2 regions of the Aminomonas paucivorans DSM 12260 genome follow, and region 1 is predicted to be linked to the other one. Evidence: riboswitches for the same ligand, from Rfam matches in the RefSeq annotation. Region 1 holds a riboswitch; the other holds the start of a gene.
The links. Region 1 has a riboswitch for molybdenum cofactor ahead of APAU_RS01150 (molybdopterin-binding protein). Riboswitches for the same ligand answer to the same signal wherever they lie in the genome.
Positions count from the first base shown of each region.

Region 2: another riboswitch for molybdenum cofactor. It lies ahead of APAU_RS03230 (substrate-binding domain-containing protein); the one in region 1 lies ahead of APAU_RS01150 (molybdopterin-binding protein).

Region 1 covers NZ_CM001022.1:253,019-260,763, reverse strand. The annotation lists gene nuoF (NADH-quinone oxidoreductase subunit NuoF) at 1-1,470, opposite strand, end outside; gene APAU_RS01165 ((2Fe-2S) ferredoxin domain-containing protein) at 1,486-1,857, opposite strand; gene nuoE (NADH-quinone oxidoreductase subunit NuoE) at 1,889-2,356, opposite strand; gene APAU_RS01155 (SgcJ/EcaC family oxidoreductase) at 2,536-2,904, opposite strand; molybdenum cofactor riboswitch at 4,020-4,114, shown strand; gene APAU_RS01150 (molybdopterin-binding protein) at 4,267-5,229, shown strand; gene fdhF (formate dehydrogenase subunit alpha) at 5,260-7,745, shown strand, end outside.
Region 2 covers NZ_CM001022.1:729,077-736,821, reverse strand. The annotation lists gene APAU_RS14560 (AfsR/SARP family transcriptional regulator) at 1-2,433, opposite strand, end outside; gene APAU_RS12930 (ATP-binding cassette domain-containing protein) at 2,519-3,589, opposite strand; gene APAU_RS03240 (substrate-binding domain-containing protein) at 3,746-4,600, opposite strand; gene APAU_RS03235 (ABC transporter permease) at 4,635-5,330, opposite strand; gene APAU_RS03230 (substrate-binding domain-containing protein) at 5,394-6,233, opposite strand; molybdenum cofactor riboswitch at 6,344-6,463, opposite strand; gene APAU_RS03225 (amino acid kinase family protein) at 6,496-7,323, opposite strand; gene APAU_RS13505 (hypothetical protein) at 7,385-7,624, opposite strand; gene APAU_RS03215 (hypothetical protein) at 7,705-7,745, opposite strand, start outside.

The DNA.
Region 1 (7,745 bases):
GTACTGGAGCTTTTCGATGTCCCCCTCCTGCCCCTTGCCTTCGGTGATCCGGGTCAGGATGTCCAGCATCTTCTTGGTGCCCTCCCGGCAAGGGACGCACTTGCCGCAGGACTCCGCCTGGGTGAACTCCAGGAAAAACTTGGCCACGTCCACCATGCAGGTGTCCTCGTCCACCACCACCAGTCCCCCGGAACCCATGATGGCCCCGGCGGCGGTGAGGGACTCGTAGCTGATGGGCAGGTCCAGGTGCTCCTCCGTGAGGCAGCCCCCGGAGGGTCCGCCGATCTGCACAGCCTTGAACTTCTTGTCGTTCAGGATGCCGCCGCCGATCTCGAAGACCACCTCCCGGATGGTGGTGCCCATGGGGACCTCCACCAGCCCGGTGTTCTTCACCTTCCCCGTGAGGGCGAAGACTTTGGTGCCCTTGGACTTCTCGGTGCCCACGGAGGCATACCAGGCTCCCCCGTGGAGGATGATCTGTGCCACGTTGGCCCAGGTCTCCACGTTGTTGATGTTGGAAGGCTTTTCCCACAGCCCCTTGTTGGCGGGGAAGGGCGGCCGGGGACGGGGCATGCCCCGCTGCCCCTCGATGGAGGCCATGAGGGCGGTCTCCTCGCCGCAGACGAAGGCCCCCGCCCCCTCCTTCACGTGGATCTCGAAGGAGAAGTCCGTGCCCATGATGTTCTTGCCCAGCAGGCCGTATTCCTCCGCCTGGGCGATGGCCTGGTGCAGCCGCTTGATGGCCAGGGGGTACTCCGCCCGGCAGTAGATGTAGCCCTCGTCGGCCCCCATGGCGTAGGCCCCGATGGCCATGCCCTCAAGGATGGCGTGGGGGTCCCCCTCCAGCAGGGAGCGGTCCATGAAGGCCCCGGGGTCCCCTTCGTCGGCGTTGCAGATGACGAACTTCTTGTCCCCCGGGGACTTCTTGCAGAACTCCCACTTCATCCCCGTGGGGAAGCCGCCACCGCCCCGCCCCCGCAGGCCGGAGGTCTTCATCTCGTTGATCACGTCGTCCCGGGAAAGATCCTGGAGCACCTTGGCCAGCCCCTGGTAGCCGTCCCGGCCGATGTACTCGTCGATGTTGTCCGGGTTGATGTAGCCGCAGTTGCGCAGGGTGATGCGCATCTGCTTGGAGTAGAAGGGCAGCTCCTTGTAGTGGGCCACCGCCTCGGCGGTGAGGTCCTCCTTGTGCAGAAGCCGCTGGACCACCCGCCCCTTGAGCAGGTGCTCCTCCACGATCTCCGCGGCGTCCTCGGGCTTCACGTGGGTGTAGAAGGTCCCCTCGGGGTACACCACCATGATGGGCCCGGCCTCGCACATCCCGTGACAGCCCGTCTGGACCAGGAGAATCTCTTTGTCCAGACCCTGCTTGCCCAGCTCCTTCTGCAGGGCCTCCTGAAGCTTGGCGCTGCCGCTGGAGACGCAGCCCGTGCCTCCGCAGACCAGTACGTGACTCCGGTATGTCGGCATGATCTTCTCGTCCTCCTACTCGGCCCGGCCGATGAGCTTGTCCTGCACGATCCGGCCGTTCACCAGGTGGTCCGCAACGATCCGGGGCACGTCCTGGGCCGTCACGCGGCCGTAGGTGATCCGGGGCTCCCCGGGACGGATCACGTCCAGGAGAGGCTCCTGCTGGCACATGCCGATGCACCCGGTCCCCTCCACGGAGACGTCCTTGAGTCCCCTCTTGTTCAGCTCCTCCATCACCGCCTCCATCACCGCCCGCGCCCCCGCGGCGATGCCGCAGGTCCCCAGGCCGATGATGATGCGGGTCTTTCCCTCGGACCTCGCGGACGTCTGGTCCTTCGCGTGCTCTTTGATCTTCCGCAGATCCTCGAGGCTCGTGATCTTCGCCACCGTGGTGTCCCCCTCCGAACTCGTGATTGGGTTACTCGTAATGGTCCAGGATTTCCTTGAGCTTCTCCGGAACCAGTCGGCCGTGGGTGTCCGAATCCACCATGATGACCGGCGCCAGACCGCACGCCCCGATGCAGGCCACCGGCTCCAGGGTATAGCGCAGGTCTTCGGTGGTGCCGTTCTCCTCCACCTTCAGGGACTCCTTGACGGTCTGAAGCAGCTTCAGGCTCCCCCGGACGTGGCACGCCGTCCCCCGGCACACCCGGATGATGTGACGACCCCGGGGCTTGAGGTGGAACTGGGCGTAGAACGTCACCACCCCGTAGATCTCCGCAAGCGGCACCGTCAGCTCCTCGGAAATCGTCTGGAGCGCCTCTGCCGGCAGATAGCCGAAGGCGTTCTGGGCCCCCTGCAGGATGGGGATCAACCCGCCCTTGCGGCCCTTCCAGGGAGCCACGATCTCCCGCGTCCTGGAAACGACCTCTTCTCTTTCCAGCATTCCCATACCTCCCATCGCCCTACGTTTCTCCAAACCCCCGAGGAGAAACACCCGATACCCCATTCCCGCAACTGCACCCCCTTAGATCCGGCCCTCCGGACCACCCCGAAAACCTCGGGAAGGGGGAAGAACCCCTCGCAAATCCGCCGCCCCTCCGAGAGAGGACGCCCCCGGAGGCGTTACTCCGGCATCCGGGAGGAATGGTGCTCCACGATCTCCCAGCGCTGTCCGTTCTTCCGGTAGACGAAGGTGAAGCGCCCCTGGATGGGGGGCTTATCGGGGAAGGAGAAGGTGTACACCCCCGAGTTGATGGCCAGGTCCCCGTAGACCCGCACGTTGGGTTCGTCGATCCGCCCACTGGGATGGCTTTCCATGAAATGGGCGAAGTAGTCCCGAATCTCCGCGAAATTGTGCCGCACCGCGTTGGACACCGTGGGCAACAGAATGGCGTCCGCCGCGTACAGCTTCGCCACCTCCCCGGGATCCCCGCTCTGCAGGGCCCGGTTCCATGCGTCGAAGCAGCCGAGAATCTCCTCCTGAACCTTCATGACAGACCTCCCATCTTCTCCTGCGCACTCCCTTGAAGTCCGCAGGCAGGACAAAACACGCCAAAGCCTGTTCCCAGGGGAACCGCTCCCGGGGAACAGACCTCCCTCCCCGTTTGGGGAGTAACGACCCTTGTTGGAATGCCGAGCAATGAGAAAAAGGATTTGAGAACTCCGGCGAAGGCCCTCCTTCGCCCCAGGATCCCCGTGGATCCTGCACACGCTGCCAGGGCTGTCCCAGCCCAGGGTGGGTCCCCCACGGGACCCGGTCGACCTAAAATTCACAAGATATGCAAACGAACCCTCTCCCTTTCGCGCTCGAAAAAGGACGGAAAGCGGGGATACGGCGTCGGCAATGGGGGAACGTAGGCCGGCTCGCCCGAAAAGAGCTCGGGGCAAGAGGAACGTGCGGCCACGACATTTGGATATATTATGCACAAATTTCCCGGAAGGGGCAAGGGCAAAGAAAGCCCCCCCTGTTCTTGCACAAGAAACCTCCGGTTCTCCGCGAAAGAAAAAAGGCCCCGCCCTTTCCGCTGCTCTGCACAAAACAGGGGACAGGATCCTCTCGGTCCGATCCGGTTTCTCCCCGGCCAGGCCCGTCGCACACAGGACCTCCGGTTTGTGCTTCTTGGCACCAGCTCTCGCTTTTCCGAATCCCGAGACGAAAAAGGACATCTTGGGCCCATCGGAAACCTCCGAGGCAATCCCGTTCCCCATGACGGGACTCCTTCACTCGACCCACGATCCCCCTCTCGATCGGGGTTTGGCGCAACCCGATCCCGAAGGTTTCCTCTCCCCCAGGAAACCGGCCTCCAGTGACATATTTCACAGATATGCTTGACACGCCCACCAAGTCTGAATGAAGATGGCTCTGTGTTGTGAATGGCCTGCGGCCTATCCTCCGCGAGAACCACAGGGGGGAGGATGCGCAGCCTGCACTCCCGAAGCACCGAGGCAGACTCCGGGGTTGGTGCCCCCGGGGCGCGGCGGCTTTCCGTTCTGCGGCGGACATCCGGCGGAGGACGGTTCGCGAGAAAACTCCTCGGCGGCGGGGAACTTCCTGTACTCGACCGAAGACCCCAAGTCTCCCCCCAGGGGGAGACCCCATAGAGCGCCTCCGAGCCGCATTGCCTGTCGGGCCCCGTGTCCGTGGTGTGCGGCCGATAGGGTGTGTCTGGAAACGGGCACGCCTCCCTTGTTTGGCAAGGAGAGCCGCACACCTGCGTCTTGACGTAGGGGGACTGTGCTCCTTGCATGGGGCACGGTCCCTTTTTTTATGGAAAGGCGGAATCGCGGTGAAGACACGTGAAGACTGAAACCCTCCCGGTCGAGCAGGCCGTCGGCAGAATCCTCTCCCATGACTTGACCCTCATCGATCCCGTGGGGGGATTCAAGGGCGCCCGCTTCCGCAGGGGGCACCGCATCGCGCAGGAGGACGTGCCCCTCCTCCTGCGCATGGGCAAGTCCCACATCCGCTTTCTGATGCTGGACCCGGAGGAGGTCCACGAGGACGAGGCAGCGCTCCTCCTGGGACGAAGGGTCCAAGGGGAAGGGCTGGAGCTTCGCGGACCTGAGGAGGGGAAATGCACCCTCACGGCGACCCGTCCCGGCCTGCTGCACTTTCGGGACGAGGACGTGGACTTCATCAACCAGGACCCCGACTGGATCTTCACCACCCGGGCCAACCGGACCGCCGTGAGCCTCGGGACCCTGACGGCGGCCTTCCGCATCGGCCCCCTGGCCGTCCAAAGAGAACAGGTGGACCGCGTGCTGGGGGTGGCCCCCCTTTCCGTTCTGCCCTGGAACCCCTTCCCCACCGCCCTGGTCACCACGGGGCGGGAGATCTACGAAGGGCTGGTGCAGGACGCCTTCCTGCCCAAGCTGCAAACCAAACTCGTACCCTACGGCGCTCCCCTGATGGGACACACCCTCTGCCCCGACGACGCCTCCGAGATCGCCCGGGCCGTCGCCGCGTGGCTGGACAAGGGGGCCCGGATCGTCCTGTGCACCGGAGGCATGAGCGTGGATGCGGACGACCAGACACCTCGGGCCATCCGCTCCCTCTGCGACCGGGTGGTTTTCCGAAGGGTCCCCCTGATTCCGGGGGCCAACCTGATGCTTGCCCAGAAAGGGGAGGCATTCCTCGTAGGCGTTCCCGCCTCGGCGGTTTTTGCACAACGGACGTCCCTGGACGTCCTTCTGGATCGTCTCTATGCGGGCACTCCTCCCACGGGAGAAGAGGTCCGACGTTGGGGAAGGGGGGGATTGTGCAGGAGCTGCGACGCGTGCTCTTACCCTGGATGCGCCTTTTCCGCGCGCAGTTGAGGAATCTTCCAAGGAAAGGAGTTTTGGTTCATGGGTTCCAATCCCATCACAGCAAGAATCAACGGGAAAACCATCACCGCAGAACCGGGCATGACCATCATGCAGGCCGCACGAGCCAACGGCATCCACATCCCGTCCCTGTGCGACCACCCGGCCCTGCCACCCAGCGGCGCCTGCCGCGTCTGTCTCGTGGAGGTGGAGAACAACCCCAAGCTTCTGCCGGCCTGCACCACTCCCCTCACCGACGGCATGGGGGTGCTCACCCACAGCCCCAAGGCCATCGCCACCCGCAAGGCGGTGGTGGAAATGATCCTCATCCGCCATCCCCTGGACTGCTTCTCCTGTGAATCCAACGGTCGCTGCACCCTGCAGGATCTGGCCTACGAGCTGGGCATCGAAAAGTCCCCCCTGCGGGACGAGGGCGACGTGAACACGGACATCCCCCTGGACGACACGAACCCCTTCTACGTCCGGGACATGAACAAGTGCATCCTCTGCGGCCGGTGCGTCCGGTCCTGCGACTGGCAGTCGGGCTACCACGCCATCGACTTCCAGCACCGGGGCATCCACACCGCCATCAACCCGCCGGTGGGGGTGAAGCTGGAGGATTCGGACTGCGTCTTCTGCGGCCAGTGCGTCCAGGCCTGTCCCGTGGGCGCCCTGGTGGAGAAAAAAACCATCGGCCAGGGACGGTCGTGGCAGACCCAGGTCGTCCGCACCACCTGCCCCTACTGCGGGGTGGGCTGCCAGCTGGACCTCCACATGAAGGGCGACCAGATCACCCGGGTCACCGGGACCCCCGACGGCATGCCCAACCGGGGACGTCTGTGCGTCAAGGGGCGCTTCGGCTACGACTTCATCTACTCCGACGAACGCCTCACCAAACCCCTCATCCGAATCCGGAAAGGGGAAAAGAAAAGCCCGGAAGACACCTTCCGTGAAGCCAGCTGGGACGAAGCCCTCGGCCTGGTGGCATCCCGATTCAAGGAGGTGATCGAAGAGCACGGCCCGGATGCGGTCGGAGGGGTGAGCTGCGCGCGCAGCATCAACGAGGATTCCTACAGCATGCAGAAACTCTTCCGCATGGTCTTCAACACGAACAACATAGACCACTGTGCCCGGGTCTGACACGCTCCTACAGTAGCGGGGCTACTGTCCAGTTTCGGAGCGGGCGGCATGACCAACACCATCGGGGAGTACGCCAAGGCGAAGCTCCTCTTCTGCATCGGCACCAACATGACGGAGGCCCATCCCGTGGCGGCCACGTACCTGAAGAACGGGGTCAAGACGGGGACCAAACTCATCGTGGTGGACCCCCGCAAGCAGGAGCTTGCGGACTACGCGGACATCTTCGCCCAGCTTCGGGTGGGGACGGACATCGCCTTCCTCAACGGAATCATGCACGTGCTGATCCAGGAGGAACTCTACGACAAGAAGTTCGTGGAGGAGAAGTGCGAGAACTTCGAGGCCCTGGCCGCGAAGGTGGCGGAGTACCCCCCCAAGCGGGCAGCGGAGATCAGCGGCGTGCCCGAGGAGACCATCGTGGAGATCGCCCGGATGCTCGGGACGGTGAAACCCGCCATGGTCATCTACACCCTGGGCATCACGGAACACAACACGGGGAAGCGGAACGTCATGTCCCTGGCCAACCTCCAGATGCTCCTGGGCAACATGGGGGTGGAGGGCGGCGGCGTCAACCCCATGCGGGGACAGAACAACGTGCAGGGGGCCTGTGACATGGGGGCTCTGCCCAACATGTACTGCGGCTACCAGAACGTGGACAAGCCGGAGATCAACGAGAAGTTCGCCCGCTTCTGGGGGGTGGAGAGCCTGCCCTCCAAGCCGGGCCTCAAGATCGCCGAGATGACCAACGGCCTCACCACGGACCGGCTCAAGGCCTTCTGGATCTTCGGGGAAAACCTGGTGGCCACGGAACCGGACGTGGAGCACATCGCCCACTGCCTCAACTCGGCGGAGTTCCTGGTGGTCCAGGACATCTTCCAGAACGAGACCACCCCCTTCGCCGACGTCATCCTCCCCTCCGCCTCCTGGTGCGAGGACGAGGGCACGTACAGCAACACGGAGCGCCGCATCAGCCGGGTGCGCAAGGTCAAGGAAGCTCCGGGAGACGCCAAGCCCAACTGGTGGATCTTCAAGGAGACGGCCAAGCACTTCGGCCACCAATGGCCCTCCGACAGCGGCCAGGAACTGTGGGACAACGAGATCTCCCTCCTGTGCCCCGCCTTCGGGGGCATCAAGTTCCACCGCCTGGACGCCATCGGCGGCATCCAGTGGCCCTGCCCCTCCGAGGACCATCCCGGAACGCCCATCCTCCACGTGGACGGGAACTTCTCCCGGGGGAAGGGCAACTTCCAAGCCATCGACTGGGTGCCCGGCGCCGAGCAGCCCGACGAGGAGTTCCCCTTCGTCCTCAGCACGGGACGCCGCCTGACCCACTACCACTCCCGCACCCAGACGGGGCGGGCCAAGGGGCTCAACGAGCGGATGCCCGAAGA
Region 2 (7,745 bases), 480 kb from region 1:
CGCCAGCTCCTCCGCCAGGGACCGGGCCTCCTCGGCCCTTCCCCCTCGGGCCAGGGCCTCTGCCAGGTCCAGCCCCGCCGCCAACCTTCCCAGGGTCTGCCCCGCACCGAAGCGCTCCCGTCGGCAGAACCAGCCCCAGGCACCCCTCCGGTAGGCCTCTGCGGCTCCCCGACGCCCCTCCCGCTCCGCCTGCATCCCCGCAAGGCGCAGGAAGTGCCCCGTGGCCGACGGGGCGCACCTCGCCGCAGGAGACCGGAAGAACCGATCCAGAATCCCCCGGAGAGCCGGGGCCTCGTCCTCCTCCCAAGCCCGTTCCGCCGCCCCCAGGGCAAGGCAGCCCGCGGTCTCCCCATCTTCCAGGCGCAGGGCCAGGGCCCACCCCCGTTCCAGGGATTCCCGCCCCTCCGGCCCGGGGACCGCGAATCCCCGAACTCCCAGGAGAAGGGGCTCCCATCCCCGCCGTCGCCCCGTGGATCCCAACCCCAGGATGTGCTCCTCCGCCCGGCGCAGCAGCTCCTCCGCCTCTTCCCGCCCGGGCCCTTCGACCGCAGGGATGCCCCCCCGCAGGGTCGGGTCCTCCAGGGGAGGCCAGGGGAGGCTCCAGAGGAGCGCCCGAGCCCAGAGCCCCCGGACACGAGCCTCCAGGAGCCCGTCGGGTTCCTCCCCCTCCCGGGCGTGGAAAGCCGCCCGCTCCCACAACCCCCCGTCCAGGGGGTTTCGCCGGGCCTGTCGGGCCCAGTCCTTCCATGCGGCGCGATGCTCCAGGATCAGGGCAGGCCGTCCCAGGGAGGCGAGAAGGTCCAGGCGATCCCTCTCCCGGGCGACGGCCACCCAGCACCGCCCCCGGGCGTCTCGGTCCTCCCGGAGCCAGCCGTCCCGCAGGAGGCCGGCCAGACCGAGGGCCCGAGCCTCCGCCCCCAGGTTTTCCAGAAGCTCTCCCCGAGGGGTCAGGGCAAGACGCTCCAGGAAGCCCCTTCCCTTCCGCCGGGGGAGGGGAGGGGCCCAGGAGAAGGGGCCGCCCCCGGGAAGGGACGCCCCCTGGCGCAGCAGGTCGAGGCCCTGACGGACCCGCAGGGGGTTGCCTCCTGTGGCGGTCCAGAGCCGCTCCGAATCCTCCGGGGAAAGGGAAACCTTCATGGCCGCCCCGATCCCCTCGATCTGCCCCCGGTCCAGGGGGTCCAGGTCGATTCGGGTCCCCCGGGGGAAGGCGGGGCCCCCCGTCCCTTCCGTGACGATCCAGCCTCCGTCCCAGGACGAGGCCTCCAAATCCAGCAGGGCGTCCCGAGACAGGGGATCCAGCAGGTCGAACCGCTCCACCACCAAGACTCGAACACCCTGTTCCTCCAGCCGGGCCCTCGCCCGGGCCGCCAGCGCCCCCGGCCGGAGGGTCCCCTCCTCCAGGGCACCTCCGAACAGGGCTTCCCGGGGAGGCCACAGGGACGTCAGGGCCTCGCCGGGATCGGCCCCCGGTCCCGGTCGCCCCACCAGACGGGCCACGGGAGCTTTCTCCAGCCCCAGAAGCCGAACCAGCCGGTCCGCCCAAAACCGCTTCCCCGATCCCTCCTCCCCCCGAAGCACCAGTCGGGGCCGGGGGGAACGCTCCCAAGACTCCAGACACCGGAGCCCCTCCCGATCCCGCCAGGAGGGGGGCAGCTCTTGGGAGGGAGCCCCGTCGCGCCGAACGCTCCTCTCCGGAGGGACGGCGATGCCGTGGAAGTCCGTCTCCGGGGAACGCCCCGTCGCCAGGATCTCCCGGTAGAGATCCCGGGTCTCCGGGGCCGGTCCGGTCTGGTATTCCCGGGTCAGGCGCTCGCTCAACGCCTCGTAGACCCCCAGGGGACCAGCAGCCCACCCCGAGGCGTGGTACAGGCGCATGAGCTGTCGCACCGCCTCCTCGTCCAGGGGGTCCAGGGCCAGGATGCGCTCGAACCAGCGGGTGGCCCCCGCGGGGTCCTGCCGATCCAGGAGGGTCTGGGCGTAGCGTTTCACCCGTTCCAGGTAGTCCCGACGGTATTCCTCCCGTCGCCCCTGGACCCAATCCCGAAAGACCGGGGCGTCCTCCAGGTCGAACTCCTCCAGGAAGGGACGTCCCAGGACCTCCCTTTGTTCGTCCGAAAGGCTCTCGAAGCGCCCGAGCAGGGTCCGATCCAGACGCAAGGGGGCCTCCCGGGAGACCCAGACCCGGGTCCGGTCCATCTGGACGACCTCCTCCGGGAGAAGGCGCCGGAGGACGTACAGCCCGTTGCGCAGGTTCTTCCGGGCCCCCGGGTCTCCCTTGTCCCCCCAGAGGAGGGAGCAGAGCCGATCCCGGGTGACGTCCCCCTGGTCGAAGACCGTCAGGGCCAGGGCCTCCAGCTTGCGGAAGGGAAAATGCACCGGCTCTCCGTCCAGGACGATGCGGGGCAGGCCGAGCAGTCGCACGTATAGATCCATGGAACACCTCCGAGGGCCCAGGGGCCGCTTTGGGGATTCCCCGACTGTCAGTATACCCGTTTCCCCTTCCGGCTTCCCCGGCCCCCTAAAGCCAGCGCAGGGCCGTGGCCTTGAAGATCGCCCAGACCTCCAGCCCCGGGTGCAGCCCCAGGGAGAGGACCGCCTCGGGAGTCACCCTCGCCTTGAGGAGCAGCCCTCCCACGTTCACCGAGACCAGGACCCGTCCGGAACCGTTCTCCAGGGCCATGTGGGTCACCTGCCCCTGCAGCAGGTTCTGGGCGGAGAGGTGGGAGGGTTTCTCCGTGGCCAGGGTCACGTCGGAGGGACCCAGGATCCCCACGGAGGGAGGCTCGTCGCTCCCCTCGGGTCCCAGGGCACGGATCCACTGACCGTCCGCCAGGGGGCGGCGCAGCCCCCCCGCGGGGTCCAGGACCCAGGACCCCTGGATGAGGTTCTCCGCCCCGTGTCCCGCCACCCGCCCCCGGTAGAGGCTCACCACGTCGGTGGCCACCTCGTGGAGCCACACCAGGTCGTGGGTGGCCACCACCAGGGTGGTGCCCCATTCCGAGGAGGCCGCCACCACCGCTTCCTTGATGAGCAGAGCGCTGGACTCGTCCACGCTGGCGGTGGGCTCGTCCAGCAGCAGCGCCCGGGGGCGCAGGGCCAGGCGGGAGGCCAGGCTCACCCGCTGGGCCTCGCCTCCCGAAAGCTGGTACCACTGTCGGGAGGCGAAGCGCTTCGGCGACAGCCCCACCAGGGAAAGGGCCTCCTCCACCCGCTCCGAAACACCCTCCACCAGCCCTCGGGTCCGCAGGCCGTAGGCCACGTTCTCGAACACCGTCCGCTTCAGCAGGAAGGGCTCCTGGAGGAGCAGGGTCACCTCCCGGCGCAGCTCCCCCTCCCGTCCCGCAGCGACCTGTCCCCCGTAGAGAAGCTGCCCCCGGGTCGGGGCCAGGAGCAGGGCCAGCAGTTTGAGGAGGGTGCTCTTCCCGCTGCCGTTGGGCCCCACCAGCCCCACCACCGCACCCTGGGGAAAGGCCAGGTGCCGGAGGGACAGGACCGTCCGGCCTCCGTAGGCGAACTCCACGTCCCGCAGTTCGAAGAGGGGGGGCGCCGCAGGGATGCCTTCCTCCCGGATCGCCGCTCGCGTCTCCATGTTCCGACCTCCTCCGCACCCTTCAAGGCGCAGGGTTCCTCGTGCAGTCTACCATCCCCAAAGACCCGCCTGCCTCCACGGGAAGCGCCCCGGCGGACAGACCGGGGCGCTTCCCGAAGCGGACTCGTCGGCACGTCTCCCGGTTCGACCCTCGGTCTAGTGGCTCTTCTTCCAGGAGTCGGAGTTGGGGAAGAAGAGGGGCTGCTTGTACTTCTCCACCCCGAAGTCCTTGATGAGGGTCTGGGCCTCGTCGGACACCAGCCAATCCATGAAGGCCTTGGCCCCGGCGGCGTTCACCTTGGGGAACCGGGAGGGATTCACGGCGATGACGGCGATCTCGTTGCGCAGGATCGGGTCACCCTCCACCAGGATCGCCAGTTTGTTCTCCTTGCCCATGGTGAGCACCGTGGCCCGGTCCATGAGGAGATAGGCCTTCCGTTTGTTGGCGAAGGCAGTGGTGGCCTTGTTGCCCAGCTTGCCCAGGGAGAAGGTGGTGTAGTTCTCCCACTGGGGGTTCACCCCGGACTTGGCCCAGACCTCCATCTCCTTCACGTGGGTCCCGGAGTTGTCCCCCCGGGTGAAGAAGACCACCCCGGAGGTGGCAAGCTTCTTGAAGGCCCCGGCGGCGTCCTTCATCCCCTTGATCCCCGCGGGGTCCTCGGCGGGGCCCAGGATGACGAAGTCGTTGAACATCACGTCTCGCCGATCCACCCCGAAACCTTCCTTCACGAACTGGTCCTCCAGCTTCCGGGCGTGCACCATCACCAGGTCGAAGTTCCCCGTCTTGGCCTTCTCCAGGGTGGCGCCGGTCCCGGCGCCCTCGAAGACCACCCGGTCCCCGGTCTTCTTCTCGTAGGCCTGAACCAGCGCCGGGACGATGCCCGCGTCGATGGGGCCGATGGTGCTGGACATCTTCACCTCCCCCGCCAGGGCAGGGAAGGCAGCCAGTAGGGAGAGGACTGCGATTCCCAGGAAGGGCAGGGCAAAACGCTTGCAGATCTTCGTTTTCATGAGCGAACGACCTCCTTGGCGTACCGATGATCCGTCAGGACTCCGCCCGGCGGCGGAGCAGGGAAAGGCTGGCGTTGAGGACGAAGGACAGGGAGAGGAGAAGGAGCCCCAGGGCGATGCCCAGTGCGAAGTCCCCCTTTCCCGTCTCCAGGGTGATGGCGGTGGTGATCGTCCGGGTGTGCCACTTGATGTTGCCCCCCAGCATCATGGAGACCCCCACCTCGGCGATGATGCGGCCGTAGGCGGTCACCGCCGCCAGGAGCACCTGGTAGCGGCTCTCCCAAAGGCTGGAGAGGGCGAGCCTTCGCCCGTCCGCCCCCAGGGTGAGCAGGGTGAGGCGCAGCCGCCGGTCCAACCCCTCGATGGCCGAGGCGGTGAGGGCCACCACGATGGGCAGGGCCAACAGGGTCTGGCCGATGGCCATGCCCCGGATGGTGAACAGAAGCTGCCACTCCCCGAAGGGCCCTCGATTGGAGATGAAGGCGTACACCAGGAGCCCCACCACCACCGTGGGCAGGGCCAGCAGGGTGTCCACGGTCATGCGCACCCACCTCTTGCCGGGAAAGTCGAAGTACCCCAGGAGAAACCCCAGAGGCAGCCCCAGGACCAGGGTGGCCGCCATGGACAGGGCCGTGAGCTTCAGGGTGATCAGCACGGTGGTCCAGGTCTCCTCGTTCCCCGAGAAGATCAGCCCGAAGGCCTGGAAGAATCCCTCCGACAGAAAGTCCATGTCCCGTCCTCTCCTCGAAGCCCCGAGGCCCCGCAGGAGGCCCCGGGGCAGGCGATCCCGTCCCTACTGCTTGGCGTTGGGGAAGAAAAGCTGCTTGTTCATGAGCTTGTAGTCCCCGATGGCCTTCTGGGTCTTGGGGCTTCCCAGCCAGTTGATGTACTTCAGGGCCAGGTCGTACTTCACCCCGGGCCACTTGGAGGGGTTTACGGCGATGACGCTGTACTGGTTCCGCAGGTTCGGGTCTCCCTCCACCTGGATCACCAGGGGCGGGTTGCCCTTGAAGTTGGCCTCGTACTTGATGAAGGTGCCCCGGTCCGCCAGGACGTAGCCCTTCCGTTCCCCCGCCACGTTGATGGTCTCCAACATGCCCTGACCGGTCTGGATGTACCAGTTCTGCTTGTCCGGGACGCCCATGCCCGCGGCCTTCCAGAGCTTCAGCTCCGCCATGTGGGTCCCCGACTTGTCCGCCCGGCTGGCGAAGGGGGCCTGCTTCTCCCCGATCTTCTTCATGGCGTCCTCGACCTTCATCCCCTTGATCCCCGCAGGATCGCTCTTGGGACCCAGGATCACGAAGTCGTTGTACATGACCTGGCGACGGTTCACCCCCGCCCCGTCGGCCACGAACTTCTTCTCCGCGTCGGGGTCGTGCACCAGCACCACGTCCACATCCCCGTTGCGTCCGTACTCCAGGGCCTTGCCCGTGCCCACGGAGACCCACTGGATCTCGATGCCCGTGTCCTTCTGGAACAGGGGGGCCAGGTAGTCCAGCAGCCCCGTGTTGTCCGTGCTGGTGGTGGTGGCCATCCGCAGGACCGGGGCCTTGGCGGCAACCGCCGCTCCCGCCGTGACCGCCAACAGGGCCGCCAGGGCCAGGACGAAGGTCAATCGTTTGTGTTTGCGCATGATGAAGGACTCCTCCTTGTGTGGAATGGTGTATGAGACGCACCCCGGTGCTCCGGGGAAGCCTCCGTACGCCAGCGGAGGAAGGGAAGGCAACCCTTCGGTTCGACAAGAACCGGTACGAAGCAACCCCTTCTCGCTGGAAGGCGGCGCCGTTTCCCGCGCCACCCTGTCGGCCGCGACCCGTGGGGTTGATTCCCGGTAGGGCCTGCGGCTCGGGGTCGAACAACCCGGGGATCCCCGGGGGTGGAAACGCCTTGCTCTTCTATTCCTTGCGGATCACCGTGCCCACGGGTTCTCCCTCCAAGGCTCGGGTGATCTGGCCCTCTTCCATGCCGTTCACGATCTGGATGCGCTCCAGCACCTCGCTCTGCCGGAGGATCTCCAGACAGGGCCGCTCCACCGCCAGGTCCGGGAGGTCCCGTTCCATCAGCTCCCCCGCCCCGATTTCGGGGATGAACTCCGCCGCGGGATCCTTCTTCGGGTCGTCGGTGAAGAGCCCCCGTTCGTCCTTCACGAAGATGCAGCTCTTCGCCCCGATGAGGTCCGCCAGGAGCACCGTCCCCACGTCGGTGCGGTGCAGGGGGATGCGCCCCGGGGCGGGCAGGGCGAAGTAGTCGTAGGGAGGCATCCCGTGGATCACGGGGAGACACCCCTGGGCGAAATAGCTGGAGAGCTTCACCAGCTCGTCGTGGCCGATCTTGATGCCCCCCCAGGGAGAAAGGAGCATGGCCACCAGCAGGGCGTTCTGTTCTGAGATGGAGCTGCCGAACTTGGCGATGATCCCCGTGGGCATCCCCAGCTCCAGGCCGATGGTGTAGATGTGGCGGCTCCGGGTGCCGCCCCCGGTGGTCAGGAGCATCCGGTGCCGGGACTTGGCCGCCACCAGCTCCCGGATGATCCCCGGGAGCGCCTTGGCCCCCCGGTCACAGATGGACTGGCCGCCGATCTTGAGGACGTTCACGTCCGGAAAGAGGCGGGCCTGGGGCGCCAGGTGGAGCTTGTCCGGAAGATCTCGGGAGACCAGACTTTCCCCCATGAGAACGCTCTTGATGTGCAGTCGTTTGCCGTCTCGGTCCCGAACCAGGGACATGGCCGATCCTCCCTCCGAAGCGTTCCCGGGGGAGGGGACTCCGGCCCCCTCCCCCTCGCGACTACTGCTCGCAGCAGCCGTTCTTCTTGCGCCGGTGCTCGTGCCCTTCCTCCCCGCCTCCGGCCTCCAGGGGCATCAGTTCCGCCCCCACCGCCGCCGCCAGGGCCCGGAGTTCCTCCATGCGGAGGTGGGTGGCGAAGACCTTCAGGTCCGCCCCCGACACCGCCACCACCCGGAAGCGGGGCTTGCGCTCCCCTTCCTCGATCTTCCGCCGTTCCCGGTAGAAAATGGTCCCTTTCATGAGACGACCCCCTCTTTTCTAGGATTGCGTCGCTCTACCAGAATACACCACCGACACGTCAAACCCAAGGCGCTCTCGCCTCATCCCTGCGCCTTACCCCCATCGGGAGCCCGCCTCCGGG